Regions from separate parts of the Paenibacillus sp. UNC217MF genome, predicted to be linked through region 3. Evidence: predicted binding sites of a transcription regulator. Region 3 holds the regulator's gene; each other region holds the start of a gene.
The links. Region 3 encodes NrdR, which represses ribonucleotide reductase genes. Its sites were predicted from a motif close to AACACNATATATNGTGTT; they were not measured.

Region 1 (7,040 bases), on a different contig from region 3:
TTGGGTGATCATCGCCCTGTACCACATACAGAACATTGTTGGCCAAGTCCTTCTCAGCAACGAACCATGGCTCTCCGTTGCCTGAGCCGCCTATGCCCAAGCCTTGGCGTTGACCTAGCGTGTAATACATAAGCCCGTCATGGCGGCCCTTCACCTCTCCTGTACGGATGTCAATCATCTGTCCAGGCTGTGCAGGCAAGTACTGGCTCAGGAACTGCTTGAAGTTGCGTTCACCGATGAAGCATACGCCGGTGCTGTCCTTCTTCTTGGCAGTGGCTAGTCCTGCCTCTTCTGCAATGCGGCGAACCTCCGGCTTCGGCAGATGGCCGATCGGGAACATAGCCTTCGCTAGTTGTTCTTGATTCAGCGCATTAAGGAAATAAGTCTGATCCTTATTCCCGTCCACACCGCGCAGCAGCGTATGCTTGCCGTCTTCATGAAGGACACGCGCGTAATGGCCTGTCGCCAGATAGTCTGCACCCAGATCGAGTGCTTTCTGCAGGAATTCACCGAATTTGATCTCACGGTTGCACATTACATCTGGATTAGGCGTACGACCGTGACGATATTCGTCTAAGAAATAGGTGAAGACCTTATCGAAATATTCCTTTTCGAAGTTCACCGTATAATAAGGGATGCCGATTTGTTCGCATACGCGGCGAACATCTTCCGCGTCGGTTTCGGCTGTACACTGTCCGAACTCGTCAGTGTCGTCCCAGTTTTTCATAAATATGCCGATGACATCGTAGCCTTGTTGCTTAAGCAGCAGTGCTGTCACCGAGGAATCTACGCCGCCCGACATGCCGACGACGACGCGAGTGTTCGCATTAGAGTTTGTCATGGTATCACCGTCTTTGCTGCGAGCTGTAAGAATGGCCTTGCGATAATGGCTATCGGCTCGCGATTTTATCATAATAGCTTGAAACTAATACAGGCTTGATACAAAAGTGAGTTTTATTCACTTCCTTTAGTATTGTACCATAAGGGCTTGTATACCGGAAATAAGAGATGATGTCAAGGAATTTTCAAGCAAATGGAAATAATTCGGGGATAGCACATCAGTTTATTGTCCATAAAGAGAAGAGTTATGTTACGATATACAGGGAACCTTAATCGGAATACATTGGATTTATACGATAATCAAACTATGAGGTGTATAATATGAAAATTTCAACGAAAGGCCGTTATGGCCTGACGATTATGATGGAGCTGGCAAAGAGCTGTGGAGAAGGCCCAACGTCGCTAAAGAGTATTGCAGAGAAGAACCAACTGTCCGAGCATTATTTGGAGCAGCTGATTGCGCCGCTGCGCAATGCTGGATTGGTTAAGAGTATTCGCGGCGCATACGGCGGCTATATACTGGCAGGCGTTCCTGAACATATTACAGCAGGTGAAATTATTCGCGTGCTGGAAGGGCCAATCTCCCCAGTCGATTTCACGGAAGAGGATGATCCGGCTAAGCGTGACTTGTGGCTGCGTATCCGGGACAGCATTGCGCAGGTGCTTGATTCCACGACTCTTGCCGATCTGGTTAACTTTAAGGACGTGGGAAGCCAGGACAGCTACATGTTCTATATTTAGACGATGGATGGACAGCAAGCTATAGGTTGACGACCACTTATCTTGAGAGAGAAGTTTGATATTGTTATTTGTTATACGGATTAGCAGAAACGAGGGAATACAATGGAACGCATCTATTTTGACCATGCAGCGACAACTCCGCTTCATCCGGACGTACTTCAAGCCATGACCGACAGTATGCATCAAGTGTTCGGAAACGCTTCCAGCGTTCATGCGTTCGGACGTGAAGCGAAGCTCGCCTTGAATCAAGCCCGCGATCGTATTGCCGCCCAGCTGGGCTGCCAGCCGCAGGAGCTTGTCTTTACGAGCGGAGGAACGGAAGGGGATAATGCTGCCATCTTCGGTGCAGCATGGTCTGCCTGGCTGCAGCAATCGTCAGAAACTGCTGCTCAGCAAGGAAGCAGTGGCGATGCATCCGCACGCAAGCCGCATATCGTGACGACTCAATTGGAGCATCATGCAGTGCTGCATGCGTGCGAGCGCTTGGAGCAGTTGGGCTTCGAGGTTACTTATGTTGCGCCGGATCAGATGGGTCGAGTATCGGTTGAGGCAATTGAAGCTGCACTGTGCCCGCATACTTGTCTTATTAGTGTCATGTATGGCAACAACGAGGTGGGCACACTTCAGCCGATAGAAGAAATTGGCCGCTTGGCACGTGAGCATGGCATTCTGATGCATACGGATGCCGTTCAGGTGCTCGGCCATTTGAAGCTCGAACTGTGCGCTTTGCCGGTTGACTTCGCCAGTTTCTCTGCCCATAAGATTAATGGCCCCAAGGGAGTAGGCGTTCTCTATGCTCGCGCAGGTGTTCACTGGGATCCTCTGCTGTATGGTGGAAGCCAAGAACGCAAGCGCAGAGCAGGGACGGAGAATGCAGCAGGGATTGCCGGAATGGCGAAGGCAATGGAGATAGCGAATGGCTCACTTCCAGCGAAGCTGGAGGAACTAGCGCAGGTGCGCAGCACGCTGTGGACAGAGTTGTCAGCAGTTCTCGGCGATCGAGTGGTCATGAATGGCCATCCTACTGAGCATTTGCCTCATATATTGAATGTCAGTTTCTTGGATGTGCCTACGGAGACAATGCTGATGAATTTGGACTTGGCGGGAATTATGGCATCGAGCGGATCTGCCTGCACATCAGGCTCGCTTGAATTGTCGCATGTGCTAGAGGCTATGGATTTACCAGATGAGCGCAAGAGAACGGCTGTACGATTCAGCTTCGGTTTGGGCAATACTAGGGAAGAGGCTGCTTGCGCTGCGCAACAAATTGCAACCATCGTATCACGTGTTCGTACTAGACAGTAAGGGAACTGTCACAGCGTGAAAGGAGGGGCGTTTGAAGATAACGCGGCATGTTGGCCGGGGACGTACGTGAAATGAGAATCTCCCTGATTCTGATGAGGAACGTCCTGCATTTGGAAGTGAATGCCGTTAGCTGAAGAGGGGGCCCCGATATGAAGCTGTTGGAACTAATCGGCCTTCCCGTATACGGAATCGAGACGGGGAAGCGGTTGACCAAGGTAAAGGATATCCGCATTTCGAATGATTGGACTATCACACATATAGAGCTTGAAGGTCGTTCCCGCAAGGGATCACCACCTCCTTCTGTGAGCTGGGAAGAGGTGGCGGCTTGTGGTGAGGATGCAATAATGATCGCGAATGATACAGCCATCCGGCATACGGAGGCTATCCATATAGAGAGGGCTTTCTTGACAGGGAATGGAGCGTTGAAGGATTTGCCTGTCATGACAAGTGAAGGATCGCAATTAGGATGGGTCGCCGATGTTTATTTTCAGCCAAATATGGGTAACCAAGTAACAGGTCTGGAAATTTCAGACGGTTTGCTGTCTGACTTGTTGGAAGGCAGACGGCGGATAGATGGGACAAGCCGCTTGAAATGGGGATCAGATGTTATCATCTTCGAAGATGGCGGATAACCTGAACGGTACGAACAAATTAGTCAATGGACGGAATGGTGAATACGATGTTGCGATGCCCGAATTGCAATTCCAAAGATATCGGGAAAATTGGTTCCCACCAATTTTATTGCTGGGGATGTTATATAGAGCTGACGGTGAACGGTGACAAGATGTCAGTTTACCAGGTCGAAGAGGATGGCACATTAAGCTCTCTGGATGACTTGTTTTTTGGTGATGAATTTGCTGCACCTTCGTTCCCAGAGGCGCAGGCTTCATCGTAAGGGTCAGGCAGAAATATCCACCATATGGAACATAAGCGCTCGTAATCGCCTTGTAGAGGCGATTGCGGGCGCTTTTTGCATGGTCGGCCATTTGTCCGTGATGAATCTCATATTGTGAGAAAAAGAGTTCGTTCATAATGCATATTGTGCTCATTTTCAAATAACAACACTAGATATAGTTAACATAGACAAATTGCACTGAAAATGATGGTACATAAAGAGAAAGGAATGAGTTGATATGACGATGGTATCCATGAAACGGACGAACGCAGTATGGGATCGGAGCAAACGGACCAGCACAGAGCGGCTGACGGCATCGCTGCATGAGATTGTTGACGGTGGCAATCAGGATCTGATGCAGGAAAATGCGAATGTAGATGGAAGATCGCCAATGGGTATGATGGGGAAGATCGCTAGCGAAAGCGCACGCTGGTATGCGGTTCAACATCTGCTGTCTGCAGACGTAAGAGATGCAGTGGAGCAGAACCTGATGTATCCACATGATCTTGATTTCTATGCCTCCGGTACGACAACGTGCTGCCAGATTCCTCTGGGCAAGATGTTGAAGCAGGGGTTCAACACAGGTCATGGATATATGCGCGAGCCGCAGGATATTAAGAGCGCGCTTGCGCTGGCATCGATTATATTACAGGCGAACCAGAACCAGCAGCATGGCGGACAGGCGTATCCGATGTTCGATTATGATGTGGCCCCTTATGTGCGCAAGACATTCAATCGCCATATTCGCTATATGGAATCACTGCCGCTGCAAGCAGACTTCAATCTAGAGACAGAGGCGTGGAGACTAACGGAGCGTGACGTATATCAGGCTTGCGAGGCATTCATTCATAATGCGAACTCGATGCATTCTAGAGGCGGCGGGCAGGTACCGTTCATTTCATTGAACTATGGAACGGACACCTCTGTGGAGGGGAGAATGCTGATTAAACAGTTTCTTCTCGCAACGCAGGCTGGTCTTGGCAGAGGAGAAACACCTATCTTCCCGATTCAAATATTCAAAGTGAAGAAAGGCGTCAACTTCGATCCTGCTGATCCGAATTATGATCTGTACCAGCTTGCCTTGCAAACGACAGCGCAGCGGCTGTTCCCTAACTTTGCCTTTCTCGATGCTCCGTTCAATGCGCAGTACGATAACGGCACACCCGAGAGCGAGGCATGCTACATGGGCTGCAGAACGCGCGTCATGGGCAATGTGAACGGGGACGAAACGGCGATCGGCAGAGGGAACTTGTCATTTACCTCTTTGAATCTTGTTCGCCTTGCTATGATGTCGTCCAGTGTGGATGATTTCTTTGGCCGATTGGACTCACTTCTGTCCTTGACAGTGAAGCAGTTGAGGGAGCGATTCGACTATCAATCGAAGAAGCAGGTGCGTGACTTTGCTTTTCTTATGAAGCAAGGGGTATGGCGCGGAAGTGAGGACTTGCAACCCGAGGATGAGCTGGGAGGTATCCTGAAGCAGGGGACACTTAGTGTTGGCTTTATCGGACTTGCTGAGGCGCTTGTAGCGCTTGTTGGTTCCCATCATGGCCAGTCTGAGGATGCACGCAAGCTAGGCATGCGCATCGTGTCTCATATGCGTATGCGAATGGATGAGGCGATTGAAGCGACAGGTCTTAATTTCTCCTTAATCGCGACGCCGGCTGAAGGTCTATCGGGTAAATTTACGAGCCGGGATCGAGATGATTTTGGAGTGAGACAAGGAATTACGGATCGGAAATATTACACCAACTCGTTTCATGTACCCGTCTATTACTCGTTGAAAGCAATCGACAAGATTCAAATCGAAGGGCCGTTCCATGAGCTGTGCAATGCCGGGCATATCACGTATGTTGAGCTGGATGGAAGCGCGAAAGCCAACCCACAGGCACTTGACCGTATCGTGCGTGCAATGGCGATGAGCGGGATTGGGTATGGTTCTCTTAATCATCCTGTTGATCGCTGTCGTACATGCGGCCATCAAGATACGATTGAAGATAGCTGTCCGATGTGTGGAAGCTCAGGTTCGCAGATTGAGCGCATTCGCCGCATTACCGGTTATTTGGTAGGGGATATGGACAAGTGGAACTCTGCGAAGCGGAAGGAAGAGACGGAGCGGGTGAAGCATCGATGAGTATGCGTGTTCTATCTATTTTGCATGACAGTGTCGTTGACGGCGAAGGGCTGCGTACAGTTGTGTTCTTCAGCGGCTGCCCCCATCAGTGCGAGGGGTGTCATAACCCGCAATCGTGGAACATGATGAACGGCACGGAAATGAGTGTAGCGGAGGTGGCAGCCGAGTTGCTGTCCAATCCGCTTACGGATGTCACACTGTCCGGTGGAGAACCGTTCATGCAAGCAAAGGAAGTGAAGGAATTGACCCGGCTGCTGCGTCAGTCGGGTCGACATATATGGGTATATACGGGATATACGGTGGAGCAGCTGCTTGAAAGAGGAACAGCTGACCAGCAAGAGCTGCTTCGCTGTGTGGATGTATTGGTTGATGGTCCGTTCGTAGCGGAGCGCCGTTGTCCAGGACTTCCCTTCCGCGGCAGTGACAATCAGCGCATATGGCGGATGGAGGAAGGGATACCAGTTGGATTAATTTCTCTCTAGGCTACACATACTTTACTGTATTGCAAGCATTCTACATCACAAGCGTACATGAATGGAGTGTGTAATACAGTGGAGCGTTTTTGGAAGAACCGTCTTTTTGTAATGGCTATCTATTGTCTGCTTGGTCTTATCATCCTCTATTTTCTATTTATGATGAAACCTCTTATCGGGCATGTATACGGCTTCCTCAAGGCCGTGCTTGCCCCCTTCTTCGTGGCCATGATCATTGCCTATGTGTTAAATCCGATCGTAATCCTGCTCAATGAGCGGAAAGTGCCGCGAACGATGGCAGTGCTGCTTATTTATGCAGTGTTTATTGCGGTAGTTACCGTGATTTTAGTTAATATCATCCCCATGCTGGTGAAGCAGCTTGCTGAGCTTAACAATCAGATGCCCCACCTAAATGCGAAGGCGGAACAGATGATGGACGGGGTTAGCAAGACGATGCCGTCATCTGTACGTTCCGGATTAAATGACTCCATTTATGCTCTAGAGGAGCGGATAGGCAAAGCGATATCGGACTTTATGGAGAATATTGGGGCCGCCATTAATTTGCTCTTCATTGCGCTTATCGTACCATTCCTCATTTTCTACATATTGAAAGATTTTGACGTATTCGAGAGGGCGGTAATAGCTTATGTGC
Region 2 (7,040 bases), on a different contig from region 3:
GTAGACTTACTTACTCAGGAGGTGCTGCATGAGCACGATCATACGTACGACCCGGCTCACGAAGCAGTATGGGGAACAGATTGCTGTTCATGATCTGAACATGCATGTGAAGCAGGGCGAAATATACGGCTTTCTCGGTCGCAATGGCGCTGGCAAAACAACGACTATCCGCATGCTGCTCGGATTAATCAAGCCAACAGAAGGAGAGATAGAACTATTCGGGCAGCGATTAAACGCTAAGCCTAGAGAAATCCTATCCAGAATCGGCTCGATGGTGGAGCATCCCGGATTCTATGAGAATTTAACGGCATATGAAAATTTGCTCATTAATGCGAAGCTGATGGGCGTATACAAACGAAATGCGTTGGAGGAAGCACTAGAAACGGTGGGGCTGCAGGAAGAGACGAAGAAGCTGGTAGGTCAATATTCGATGGGGATGAAGCAGCGTCTCGGTATTGCCAGAGCGATCCTGCATCATCCAGAGCTGCTTATTCTTGATGAGCCAACGAATGGTCTTGATCCGATTGGCATTAAGGAGATGCGCAAGCTCATTAAGTCATTAGCGGTAGAACGAAACATTACTGTGCTTATATCCAGTCATATTTTATCTGAGGTTGAACAGCTTGCCGACCAGCTTGGAATTATCCATGAGGGGAAGCTGCTTGAGGAAATTTCAATTGGAGAGCTGCATAAACGAAATCGCAGATATATCGAGTTCCGTGTGTCCAATGACAATAAGGCAGCGATGCTGCTTGAGTCGCAAGCGGGCGTCCATGATTATGAAATCCATGGTGACGGATTGATACGTGTATATTCACGGATTGGAGAACAGAACAAGCTGAATAAGATGTTCGTTCAGAACGACATTGATGTGTACAAAATGACGCTCCACGAGGACACGCTTGAAGATTATTTCGTAAAGCGGATTGGCGGTGGTACGATTGGTTAATTTGCTCTATACCGAATTATTGAAGCTGAAACGATCGAAGATGTTTCTCGTGAGTATAATTGGGGCGTCTGCCGCACCGATTATGATGTTCATTGCCTATTTGAGTCAGATGAAGCGTGATCCAGAGGAAGTAATCCCATTCGAAATTTCCTTTTATAACACGAATCTGAATGTGATGCTGCTGCTTGGAGTGCTGTTGTACGGAGTTATTACTGCATATTTATTCAATCGAGAATTTGTGGAGGATACGCTCAAGAACCTGCTTACAATCCCGGTTTCAAAAGGTGCTCTAATCGCGAGCAAAATGCTCATGCTGTTCATATGGATACTTTTATTGACGATGGTAGCCTGGGTGCTTACATTGGGATTCGGATTTTTTATCAAATCAGACGGGGTAAGTGCCGCGGTACTGGTGTCTTCATTGGGTGACTATGTACTAGGTGCTGTCCTTATGTTCCTGTTGTCCACACCGACGATTTGGGTAACCTTCTTATTCAAAAATTATGTGCCGACCATCATGTTCACAGCGGTGATCACGTTAGGGAATGTTACCGTGATCAGTTCCGATTACAAGGCGCTGTTCCCTTGGTCAGCTGCACATGTAATTGTAACCCAAAGTTATGTAGCGGATTATCCACCGCTATACTCGTTTATCGCGGTTGGTATCACTTCGCTATTCGGCTTAGTGGCAAGCGTTCTGTATTTCAACAGAATGGATATTAAATGAAGTGAAGTATATAGGAAGTTAAATGATGCAGATCGGCCTCATGGTCGGTCTTTTTTATGTTCTCTATAGGTGATGGATGTACAATTAATATGAATGAGATGGGGAATAGGTTGGCAGCGCAAAAATGATATTTCTTATTTCCGTAGCGGATCATCCTTTGCATGGTTATGCACATTGCTGCTTGAAGAGACAAAAAGGAGTGATGTTCGGCATGGAGCAGACTCTGTTTTTCTGTAATTATGTTGAACCTCACTGTCACAATGGCTCGAAACCGCGCGGTTGCCCGGGAAATGAGAGTGTGAGCCCGGGAAATGAGTAAGTGTTGTCGGGGAAATTCCATTGAGTTAGGAAAAGAACCATATCAGGTCGGTTCTCCATCTAGTTATTGGCGATGATCGAATAGGATGGAATCGCAGTGCTTCTGTGAAAGATAAGGCAAGGAAAAAACTAAAAAATCATTGATCTGAATATTGATCCATATCTAATATATGAGGTGAAACAATCAATAGAAAGCCACATGGGAGGGAGCATGAATGGATCTGAGCTACTCGATTTATGGAACAGGAGAGCCGATTGTGCTGATTCACAGCGGAGGCGTCGATTCAAGGGCATGGGGGGAGCTAGTACCACTTCTCGCAAGAACTCACGAGGTCGTTACCTTTGATGCTCGTGGTACGGGACGATCGCCCGCACCGCAAGTACCGCTCAACCTTGTCGAAGATTTACGTCAACTGCTGGACGACCTGAAGCTGGAACAGGTGACCCTAGTTGGGCATTCTATAGGCGGAGAATTGGCTACTAACTTTACATTATCCTCTCCAGATAGAGTCGCTCGACTGATCGCTGTTGCTCCATCCTTGACAGGTTTCATCTTCTCAGAGACGTATCGGGGCTGGATTCAGCAATTGAATTCACTCGCTCCGGATGTGAGCAAGATGATACAGTTTTCATTGCAGGGGCCTATTTATCGTACGGTGATGGCTAGCGGTCAGCGTGATATCTTTATTGATATGCACACCCAATACTTTACGCGTGTCTTCACAGAGTGGCGCAGCTTTGAGGTGATATGGCCTCAGCCACCTGCGATCGAACAGTTGGAGGAAATCGCGGTTCCTACCTTGTTTATGTACGGGACAGTGGAGTGGGACGATATGCGCATGATCGCGGAGGAGTTCAAGCGGATACCACGAATTGCTTTCGTCGAAATAGAGGGTGCAGACCACATGCTCCCATTGACGCACCCTCAAGAAATGGCACCGCACATTCTATCTTTTTTGGAAGCAGCGGATAAATCGTAAGCTACAAATTCCGTGACATTTCACAAATCAGCGGCAGTTAGACACGATTCCGGTGTCTTGTACTGCCGCTATTTCTGTATTCGTATCGGGTCTAGCTAACAAATCATCATTAGATCGTGATCGTGCGATGTGGTTTGCTATAATGCGATGTTCCGCCACCACCGACTATCACTCTTCCGCCTCTCGGAAACACCAATCGCTTGTTTATCCCGCCTGACAGTATTACCTCAACTTGAGCCCGGTTTGCAGTTGCAATGTAAATGACATAACCACTTCTTGATATTTCCGTTCTCCAATTCCGATCAAACTCAGATCGCAGTACCCGGTTTGAATACACCTGATTTACCACATCAGATGATCTCGATGTTCGTAGCGCTTTAGATTTGCTCATCGGATGTTTCCCTCCGTCTATTCAAAATGAATTGACATGAATCACTTCTAGTAATCACTTCCAATTATCGTATGCTTGTTCATATCGGATGTTTGGATTGTGTATGTGGTAATCAAAAAATGTGCTGATTTGACTCCTATGTCTGGATTAATTAAAAAGAGTTGGGATTGGGGAGATCGCCATCCTGTCGCGGAGAAGGGGAATAATCGAATTTTTTTATCATGTATTTCTCTACAATTCCAAAATAAATGATCTCCAATATTCGTCTGAGGTGTGGTACGATAGTAATGTTTTGTGCCAATAGTCGACAAGAAATTTGATAGAGAAAGCGTCATAAAATGGACCTTGCCATTTCTCTTAAAATTGTATATGATTCTATAGCGAACTATATATAGTTGGTTGGGTGCGATACATACACTATATATTGTGACAGCAATTGGGATCGAGCGACGCCACGCGCCGGATTCTAAGACATGCCTATTCAGAGATTGAGAGATTAAAGCGACAGCATACACGATAATGGTACGCAACGTGTCGATCGTTTTGATCCTTGTTTTTGAATGAGCATTTTTTGTTCGTTCCATTTGCAAACTAGTCGAACAACGGAGGGATCACGTGCTTATCGCTTACGATTCGAAGACGGGTAACGTGAAACGATTCGTCGATAAATTGGATTTGGAGTGTGTTCGTGTCACGCCTGACACCAAGCTTAATGAACCCTTTATCCTGATTACGTACACGACCGGGTTCGGACAAGTTCCACAGTCCACGCAAGAGTTTCTGGAAGAACACAGTCATTTGCTCCAAGGTGTCGCGGCCAGCGGCAACATGAACTGGGGCACTCGGTATGGGCTTGCAGCTGACCATATTTCCAGAGAATACTCCGTCCCCGTACTGATGAAGTTTGAACTCAGCGGGACAAAACGAGATGTAGACAACTTTATTCGGGAGGTCCATGACTTTGATACCAAAATGGATACAGCTTAACAATGAAATCATGGTTCAGAAGGACGGTAAATTTCAATTTGGCAAGGATCACGAGGCAGCAAAGAGCTATTTCGTCGATTATGTCAATCAAAATACAGTGTTTTTCCATAACCTTGAAGAGAAGATTCATTATTTGATCGAAAATGATTACTATGAGAAAGAGATTTTCGACCAATATGAATTTAAAGATATTAAGAAATTGTACGAGTTCCTGTACTCGAAGAAATTCCGCTTCCCATCCTTCATGAGCGCGTTCAAGTTCTACAATAACTACGCGATGAAGACGAATGATGATACGAAGTTCTTGGAACGTTATGAAGACAGACTGGCGGTTGTATCCTTGTTCTTAGCGAGCGGAGATATGAACAAAGCATTCGAATATGCAGATCTGTTGATTGCACAAGAGTATCAGCCAGCAACGCCAACCTTCCTGAATGCAGGGAAGAAGCGCAGAGGAGAGCTCGTCAGCTGCTTCCTGCTCGAAGTCAACGATTCCATGAACTCGATCGGATTTGCGATCAACTCCGCACTTCAGTTAAGTAAAATTGGCGGCGGTGTGAGCTTGAACTTGAGCAAGATTCGCGGTGCAGGCGAGCAGATCAAAGGGCTAGACGGTAAAGCAAGTGGCGTACTGCCAGTTATGAAATTGTTCGAGGATGCTTTCTCTTACGCGAACCAACTGGGACAGCGTGACGGAAGCGGCGTTGTATACTTGAACGTATTCCATGCTGACATCCATGAATTCCTGGATACGAAGAAAATCAACAGTGATGAGAAAATCCGCATTAAGACTTTGTCGCTCGGCGTTGTTGCTCCGAACAAGTTTTTCGAGCTTGTTGAGCAGGATAAAGACATGTACTTGTTCTATCCGCACACGGTATTCCAAGCATATGGCAAGCATTTGGATGATATGGATCTCTCCGAAATGTATGATGAGCTCGTAGACAATCCGAAAGTACGCAAAAAGAAAATTGTCGCTCGCGACCTAGTTTTGAAAATTGCACAGATTCAGATGGAATCTGGTTACCCATATATCATGTTTGTAGACAATACGAATGAATACCATGCCCTGAAAGAAATCGGTAAGGTTAAATTCTCCAACCTGTGCAGTGAGATCGCACAGCTTAGTGAAGTGTCCACGATTAACGATTACGGCATTGAGGATGAGATTAACCGCGATATTTCCTGTAACTTGGGTTCACTTAACATTGTTAATGTCATGAAGAATAAGCGGATGCGTGATACGGTTCATCGTTCTATGGACGCACTGACAGAAGTATCTGACCGCAGCAATATCAGCATCGTTCCATCCGTAGCGAAGGCGAACCGTGAGCTTCATTCGGTAGGCCTTGGTGCAATGAACTTGCACGGTTACTTGGCGAAGAACAAGATTGCATATGAGTCCATGGAAGCAAGAGACTTCGTGCGTGCGTTCTTCATGATGCTGAACTTCTATTCCTTGGAACGTTCCATGCTGATTGCGAAAGAGCGCGGCGTGACGTTCACGGACTTTGACAAGAGTGAATATGCGAGCGGCGCATATTTCGATAGATACTTGAACACGGACTTCACTCCGAAGACTGATCGCGTGAAGGAATTGTTCGAAGGTCACACGATGCCTACATTGGAAGACTGGGCTCGCTTGAAGGAGCAAGTGATGGAGCATGGCTTGTACCATGCATACCGTCTGGCAATCGCACCTACAGGCTCTATCTCGTACTTGCAGTCGTCTACAGCTTCGATCGCACCGATTACTCAGCGCATCGAGGAGCGTGAGTACGGAGATTCCAAGACGATTTATCCAATGCCTTACATTAACGATGAGAACTACTTCTATTACAAAGAAGCATATGACATGGATATGTTCAACCTGATTGACTTGGTTGCGGATGTTCAAGTTCATATTGACCAAGCGATCTCAACGGTACTGTTTGTTAAGGATGATCTGACGACTCGTGATCTTGCAAAATATTATATTTACGCACAGAAGAAGGGGCTTAAGACGCTCTACTATACACGTACGAAGAAGAAAACAATCGATGAGTGTGTAAGCTGCGTTGTCTAATTGAGCGCAACCTGCATTAAATGAGAGTTCAAAAAGGATGGTTTTCAGCACCGAGCACTGTGTATATTACTTCGTGATAAAAAAGCGGTCTTTTTGAATTACCTCTAGAAGGAGATTCGTAGATGAGAAACTTTGAAGCTGTTAACTGGAACAGACCTGAATCGGATTATATGGAAATGCTGTGGACGCAAAATACGTCCCAATTCTGGCTTGATACGGAGATTCCAATCTCGAAAGACTTGAAGTCTTGGACGAAAATGTCCGATGATGAGAAACTTGCCTATATGCATGTGCTTGGCGGCTTGACCTTGCTGGATACAGAACAAGGGAACGTGGGAATGCCAGTTATTGCGCAGCATGTAGATGGGAAGCAGAAGAAGGCAATTCTGATCTTCCAAGCGGCAATGGAAGAAATTCATGCGAAGAGCTACAGCACCATCTTTACGACGGTTGCTAGCACAGCAATGATTGATGAGACATTCGATTGGGTAAAAGACAATAAGCACCTACAGAAGAAGACAGCAATCATTGACGGCCTATATAAAGGCATTCAAGACAACGATCCAATCAGCTTGTACAAAGCGATGGTGGCATCGGTATTCTTGGAGAGCTTCCTGTTCTAT
Region 3 (7,040 bases):
CCAAAATGCAAATTACAAACCAAACGGACTCATCCGATCATCGTTCTAAGAAAAGAGGAATGTTCATGAATTCGCGAAACAGCCAATGGAAATTACGAGATATTGTCGTTCTCAGTTCATTATCTGTTGTGTTTGCCGTCATTTATCTGCTCTTCTTGCAATTAGGCAATGTGCTTGTTGGCTTTATGGGGCCGATGGGATATGAAGTCATCTTCGGCATTTGGTTTATCGTATCGATCATCGCTACCTATATTATCCGCAAGCCCGGGGCTGCCGTCATTTCTGAGACAGTCGCTGGACTGATTGAGGTATTAATCGGCAACGCCGTAGGGCCTATTTTGATTGTATCCGCCCTAATTCAAGGTTTGGGTGCCGAAGCCGTATTTGCCGCTACAAGATATCGGAATTATTCAACCAAAGTGCTTATGCTGGCTGGGGTGGGCTCCGCTGTATTCAGCTTCGCGTGGGGGTATTTCCGCAGCGGTTATGCGGCCTACTCTGTTGGTCTCATCCTCGCGATGTTCGTCGTTCGCTGTATAAGTGGCGCACTCCTCTCGGGTCTGCTTGGCAAATGGATTGCGGACGCCTTGGCCAATACAGGAGTTCTTAGAAGCTTCCCAATTGCAAAGGGGCAGCGATAACATGGCAAGCCCAGCGCTTCTCATTCCCAATCACCCAGCACAATCGACCTTACAACGTGACGCCGAGCATGGAGCTCTTATTGCACTGGAAGCCACTGATCTGACACTCGCCTTCGAGACCGAAGGCAAGCCTGTCTTATCCAACATCAATGTCACCCTGCATGAGGGGGAAACCGTTCTGCTGTTGGGCCCAAGTGGCTGTGGCAAGAGCTCGCTAGCCTTTTGCCTTACCGGGCTATATCCACATGCAATAGACAGTCTAGTTGAAGGCAGTGTCCTCGTGTACGGCAAGCCAATCGAACAGTACGATTCCGGTGCAGCGGCCCAGCATATCGGAATTGTATTTCAAGATTTCGAAAGTCAGTTCTGTATGCTGCGTGTAGAAGAGGAAATAGCCTTTTGCCTAGAAAATCGGGATTGTCCTCGAACTGAGATGGAATCCATAATTCAAGAGGTATTAGAAAAGGTAGGATTGCTCGCATGGCGTCATGCGTATATCCACGAGCTGTCGGGAGGCATGAAGCAGAAGCTGGCTCTCGCCTGCGCTCTAGCCCTTCGCGTGCACATGCTTGTATTGGATGAGCCCACATCGAATCTCGATCCGTATACAAGACATCAATTTGCTGTACTCATTTCAGAACTGGCACGCAAGGAAGGGATGGCTCTGCTCATCATTGAGCACCAATTGGACGATTGGATCGGCATGGCGAATCGCCTGATCGTGATGGATGAGGATGGAGCTCTCGTCTTTGACGGGCTTCCTGCCTCTTACTTCAAGCATCATGCAGCTGAAGCCAAGTCACGTGGTATCTGGCTCCCGCAAGCGCTGGAACTGCAGCAATTCATCCGTGAGCGGTTTAATCGCAGCAACAGTAGCGATGGCAACAACGATGACGATAGTAGCAATATTAGCGATTTCAGCAATTATGATGATCAGTTCGTTCGTCAGCGTCTCACAGCCGCGGACCCTGCACTCACAGACGAGGATCTCTTGAAGCTGCTGCTGTCGCTCCCTAAATTCGCACAGCAGGATGTGATGCGCATCCTAACATCAGCTCAATCGAACGGTTCCCCACGAAAACCTGAGGAAGTCTTGCAAGCGCACAACCTTGTCTATTGGCGTAAAGGGAGAGTAATCCTCGATCACGTGTCCCTTACTCTGCATTCAGGGGAATGGGTAGCACTTGTTGGTTCAAACGGAGCTGGGAAATCTACCCTCGCCTCCCTCTTATCTGGATTGACACAGCCGGATGAAGGTCAAATCATTCTGAATGGCATGCCTCTTCATCGATATGCAGAGCGGGAGCTGAGAGCCTTCATCGGATATGTATTCCAGAATCCAGAGCATCAGTTCATTACTGATACCGTGTTCGATGAACTTGCATTCGGGATGCGCTTGCAGCTTCTGAGCGAAGAAGAAGTACAGCAGCATGTTGGAGAAGCCTTGACACGCTTCCGCTTGAACAAGGTTGCCAATGCCAATCCCTTCTCCATCAGCCAAGGACAGAAGCGAAGACTTAGTGTCGCTTCCGTTCTTACCGACAGCCAACAGCTATTGTTATGCGATGAGCCGACATATGGACAAGACGCTTATACATCCAAGCAGCTGATGGACACCCTGCAAGCACGAACCCAAGCAGGCGCAACTGTCCTGATGATCACGCATGATATGGAGTGGGTTCAGACCTATGCCGACCGAATTATTGTGCTAGATGAAGGTTGCATACAGTTTGACGGCAGCCCTTCCAAGCTGTGGAAGGAGCACCCTGAGCTCGTGGAGAAGTGTCATCTGCGTATGCCGATGAACTTCGCGGTGACATCTCGCTTACTTGTACAGACTACAGGTATCGAAGGAGGAGATCATCCTGATACTCCGTGATTGGAATCCAAGCATTAAGGGGCTTGCGATCATTATAGCGGTTATTATGCTGTCGTTGACATTCGATCCGGTTACACCGCTTGCAGCACTTGTCTACATCGTTCTATTTACATTCCTATTAGGGAACATATCATGGCGTAAATGGCTGCTTAGCTTCTGCCCCTTCCTCATTATGGGCATCGGCTACGTGTGGACGGCTCTCGTCTTCCCGCGTTCTGCCGATCCCGCTTCAAGTGCCATTCTATGGCAGTGGGGGTCGTTCATCATTACAGAGGCCACGTTCCAGCAGGCGGTATCACTCGGACTCAGAGTGCTTATCTTCTCCGCCTTGTCGCTCATCTTCATCTTGACGACAGATCCTGTTCGCTTCATACTGAGCCTGATGCAGCAGTGCAAGCTGTCGCCCAAGTGGGCATACGGTATTCTGGCAGGCTATCGCTTCCTACCCTTCTTCAAGGAAGAACTGCGCATCATACAGGATGCCCACCGCATGCGAGGCATAGAACGGGAGCGTGGCTGGAAGAGCAAGCTGCGGGCATGGAAGCGTCATGCAATTCCACTGCTTGCTTCAGCTATCCGCAAGTCGGAGCGTGTAGCTGCCGCCATGATATCGAAGGGATTCACAGGCCGACGTGGAAGAGCTTATTATGTGAAGCTTCGAGTTACATGGAAGGATTGGGCCTTACTCTTCCTTCTGCTAGGCGGAATCGCGTTATGCTACTACGTATCCTGGAAACTTGGGTTCGTACAATGGTATCAAGGACAATTGTGACACATTATGACACCCTTTTCGTACATCATGCATAACATATCTAAGCACATTGTATGTTCCGCTATTATGCGAAAAGGAGGTCTTTCTATGCCTAAAAAAATCACGCCTAAGAAGATCACGTCTAAGACGTTATCCCCCCATTACTCCAAAAGTGTAAAGTTCTTGAAAAAATTCGTAAAGATAAAGGCCAAAAACGGTAACATATATACAGGCACCATCGTGAAAGTAGATAAAAAGAGAGTGTACTTAAAGGTCAACTCCGTAAAGCATGCGGGAAAAGTACACACTTCATTTTTCCCTTTCATCTTGCCGTTGGTGCTCTTCGATCTCCTTGCTATCGTGCTGCTTGATACCCGTAGACGAATTATTTTTTAACGACCTATTCTCCCTCAAATGTTTGAGGGAGTTTTTATTTGCACGACAAACTCACGAACAATTCGAGATAACGCTCCAGCTCCTCAAAACGGGGAAAATGCCCGCTACGATGGAAAGTCGTCTGCAATGTAGATCTGTAGTTATTTATAACCCACACTACAATTGATTGATCGACAAAATACAAAGAACCCCTCAAGCAGATTACTGCTTAAGAGGTTCTCATTTGAATTATTTATCTGAGTGTTCGCCAAGGGCGTTCTTCGACAGAAGATGATTCAGTTCCTTCATAAACATGCTGATATCCTTGAACTGACGATAGACCGATGCGAACCGCACATAAGCAACTTCATCTACTGGATAGAGCTGCTCCATGACGAAATCACCGATGACACGGCTGTCTACCTCCGCATGGGCGGTATCGCGCAGCTGCTTCTCGACCTCCGAAGCAATCATCTCCAGCCGTTCCACAGATACGGGACGCTTCTCACAGGCACGAATAAGTCCGCGCAGCATCTTATCCCTACTGAACTCTTCCCTGCTTCCATCCTTCTTAATAACGATGAGCGGAGTCTCCTCCACCATCTCGAATGTAGTAAAGCGTCTGCTGCACAGCTCGCACTCCCGCCTGCGGCGAATAGACTTATTGTCGTTCGCTGGACGAGAATCAAGTACCTTTGTTCCTAAGTGGTCACAATAAGGACACTTCATTTTCGTTCCTCCGTTCTACTCTTGATGTTATCACAATTCACTTTTTAAAAAGTTACCAGTGGTTACCTGTAATGATCTTTGAAAGAATGCACACAATACAATTACCAACCGCAAGGAGGTGAATCAAATGAGCCAAAACAATCGTTCCAGCAACAACTTGGTCGTACCTCAAGCGACAGCAGCTCTTGAACAAATGAAGTTCGAGATCGCACAAGAGTTGGGCATTGCCATCCCATCTGACGGATACTATGGCAACATGGCAACTCGTGACACGGGTTCTATCGGGGGTTACATCACGAAGCGCCTTGTCCAAATCGCTGAACAATCTCTTGCAGGTCAATACAAATAATGACGGAAGAAGCGTCGGACATCATGCGCGATAACGGTATCGGCTTGTCCGATGCTTCTTCTTCATTCTACTTCATTTTCGGATAGATGTTTTTATACTTATCATAATAATGGATAACACGCTGTACGTACAACTTTGTTTCCCCATATGGAATTTGCTGCTTGGCTGTGTCATAGCTGCCGTCCCATACTTTGTTGCGAATCCATTTGTTCACATTGCCGGGACCCGCGTTGTAAGCAGCGATCGCCGCGATCCAATTCTCATTGAATTGCTTATGCAGCGATTTCAGATACCATGTGCCAATAAGAATATTGGGGTCGGCCGTATTTTTCAACTCGTCCAAAGACCAACGATTATTCATCTTCAGCTGCTCCATCGCCCATGTGGCCGTTTCCGGCATCAGCTGCATGACTCCAATCGCTCCCTTGCGAGATTCGCGCCCCGCTTGGAAGTTCGTCTCCACTCGAATGATAGCAGCCACAAGCAGAGGATCTACATCATATTGAGCTGCATATTTGCGGATCTCGTCTTCATATGCAATCGGGTACATCCATCTCCCCAGCCATTGCGACTGAACGAACAGCAAGAACAGCATGCCCAAAAACAACAGCAATAGCACTCTCTTTTTGCGGAGCATTTTCATCATACGATTCATAGCAAGCCTTTCTCCGACCAGAAATGGTCGAGCTGCTTGATCGTATCTTCCAACGAACCGCTATTGTCGATAATAATGTCCGCCAGCTCTCGCTTTTTCTCCATACTCCACTGAGCATTCAGCCTCTGTTCAGCTTCGCGCTCGCTCCAACCGTCCCGTTCCATTAGACGCTGTAATTGAACACTTTTTGGAACATACACTACCAATATCGAATCGAACATCTCGCTTAGACCTGACTCATACAGGAGCGGTATATCAACGACAACAAGACGTTCTGGATGGTCCGTCTCATATTGATGCATTTGACGCTGGATTTCCTTCCGGATAGCCGGGTGGGTGATGCTTTCTAACGCTTTGCGACTTGTCTCATCTGCAAAGACAACCTCCCCTAATCGCTTCCGATTGAGCGTTCCGTCCGCAAGCAGCATGTCCGATCCGAAATGCACCGCAATTTGTTCCAACACGGGACTGCCAGGGAGAACGACTTCCCTGGCAATCTTATCAGCATCAACCAGCAGAGCGCCTCGCTCCACTAGTAATCGGGAGACGGTGCTCTTGCCGGAAGCAATGCCTCCGGTTAACCCGATGTTCATGCCTTCACCTCATTCTATAATAATGCCGCTTACGTCAGCAGCTTAATAATCCCCATTATAATTAACATCAGTCCTGGCACAAATGACAGCTTCCCAATCCAGCGCGCGCCTGCGAATGCAATCCCAACATGAATGCCGAGTCGCAGAAATATGCCGCTGAATAAGGCAATAACAATCGCGGTCATGAGTGCAGGATAGCCTAACAGCGCGGCTCCTATACCCGCTCCAAATGCATCCAACGACAACGCTACTCCAAGCCACGCAGCCTCTATTGCACTAATGGTGCCCGAACGATCCATGTCCGCTGCGCTTGGAGTCTTCAATATTTGAATGACAACGCCCAAGCTCTTCAATTGAATGCGCACCACTTGCTTCGGCTCATCCCCCATCGGAATAGATGGAACTGAAGAGGATTGAACAACTGCTGATATATGCATCTGATCTGCTGCCGCATCTTCACTGCTTACTATGTGATCCAACGGATCATCCTCATCGTGCGATGAGCGAAGCAGCTGCAGGATAGCCCAACAGCCAATCCCGACAAGAATAAGTGATCCGATCCATTGAGCTACAGCAGGAGATACATACTGAATAAGCAAGTTTCCTACTTGCATCGACAGTAGAATGACCAGTCCAGAGCAGCATGCAATGACAGCAATTGAAGTCCAAGGGATGCGGAGCCGGCGCAATCCGTAGGTCATTCCTACTCCGAAGCTATCCAGACTCAAGGCAAAAGCCAGGATGAACAAAGATACTGTATGAATAAGCAACTACCGTTCCCTCCCGCTAGGCAGTTCCCAAGCTAGTGCAAACTAGCGTACAACTCACAGCTCAGGAATCCCGATTTACCATATCATATGGGCAAGAGTGGATAAGAGTGCTTATTCAACTTTTCAGTTTACCTAGGTTTCCATTACTTAGAACGATGCTGGCATACCGGGCAGTAATGGGTCCCCCGACCGCCGACTACTGTCTTCTCAATGATACTGCCGCATTGAACACAAGGTTGCCCTTGACGTCCATACATTTGCAGCTGATGCTGGAACATCCCCATTTCCCCTTGGCCAT

Region 1: the regulator NrdR is predicted to act here: its motif matches at 3,947-3,964, upstream of BP95_RS0103180 (anaerobic ribonucleoside triphosphate reductase).
Region 2: the regulator NrdR is predicted to act here: its motif matches at 3,779-3,796, upstream of nrdI (class Ib ribonucleoside-diphosphate reductase assembly flavoprotein NrdI).

What each region holds. Positions count from the first base shown of each region.
Region 1 is NZ_JMLT01000003.1:665,876-672,915, reverse strand. It holds gene mnmA (tRNA 2-thiouridine(34) synthase MnmA) at 1-841, opposite strand, end outside; gene cymR (cysteine metabolism transcriptional regulator CymR) at 1,162-1,581, shown strand; gene BP95_RS0103195 (cysteine desulfurase family protein) at 1,684-2,886, shown strand; gene BP95_RS0103190 (PRC-barrel domain-containing protein) at 3,036-3,518, shown strand; gene BP95_RS0103185 (hypothetical protein) at 3,566-3,781, shown strand; gene BP95_RS0103180 (anaerobic ribonucleoside triphosphate reductase) at 4,026-5,915, shown strand; gene nrdG (anaerobic ribonucleoside-triphosphate reductase activating protein) at 5,918-6,397, shown strand; gene BP95_RS0103170 (AI-2E family transporter) at 6,467-7,040, shown strand, end outside.
Region 2 is NZ_JMLT01000008.1:147,249-154,288, reverse strand. It holds gene BP95_RS0104195 (ABC transporter ATP-binding protein) at 29-949, shown strand; gene BP95_RS0104190 (ABC transporter permease) at 942-1,676, shown strand; gene BP95_RS0104180 (alpha/beta fold hydrolase) at 2,210-2,974, shown strand; gene BP95_RS0104175 (hypothetical protein) at 3,084-3,365, opposite strand; gene nrdI (class Ib ribonucleoside-diphosphate reductase assembly flavoprotein NrdI) at 3,981-4,352, shown strand; gene nrdE (class 1b ribonucleoside-diphosphate reductase subunit alpha) at 4,321-6,417, shown strand; gene nrdF (class 1b ribonucleoside-diphosphate reductase subunit beta) at 6,540-7,040, shown strand, end outside.
Region 3 is NZ_KK366031.1:32,078-39,117, reverse strand. It holds gene BP95_RS0128530 (ECF transporter S component) at 66-641, shown strand; gene BP95_RS0128525 (ABC transporter ATP-binding protein) at 643-2,520, shown strand; gene BP95_RS0128520 (energy-coupling factor transporter transmembrane component T family protein) at 2,507-3,292, shown strand; gene BP95_RS0128515 (hypothetical protein) at 3,380-3,667, shown strand; gene nrdR (transcriptional regulator NrdR) at 3,896-4,375, opposite strand; gene BP95_RS0128505 (alpha/beta-type small acid-soluble spore protein) at 4,503-4,724, shown strand; gene BP95_RS0128500 (lytic transglycosylase domain-containing protein) at 4,792-5,379, opposite strand; gene coaE (dephospho-CoA kinase) at 5,376-5,972, opposite strand; gene BP95_RS0128490 (MntP/YtaF family protein) at 6,002-6,742, opposite strand; gene mutM (DNA-formamidopyrimidine glycosylase) at 6,886-7,040, opposite strand, start outside.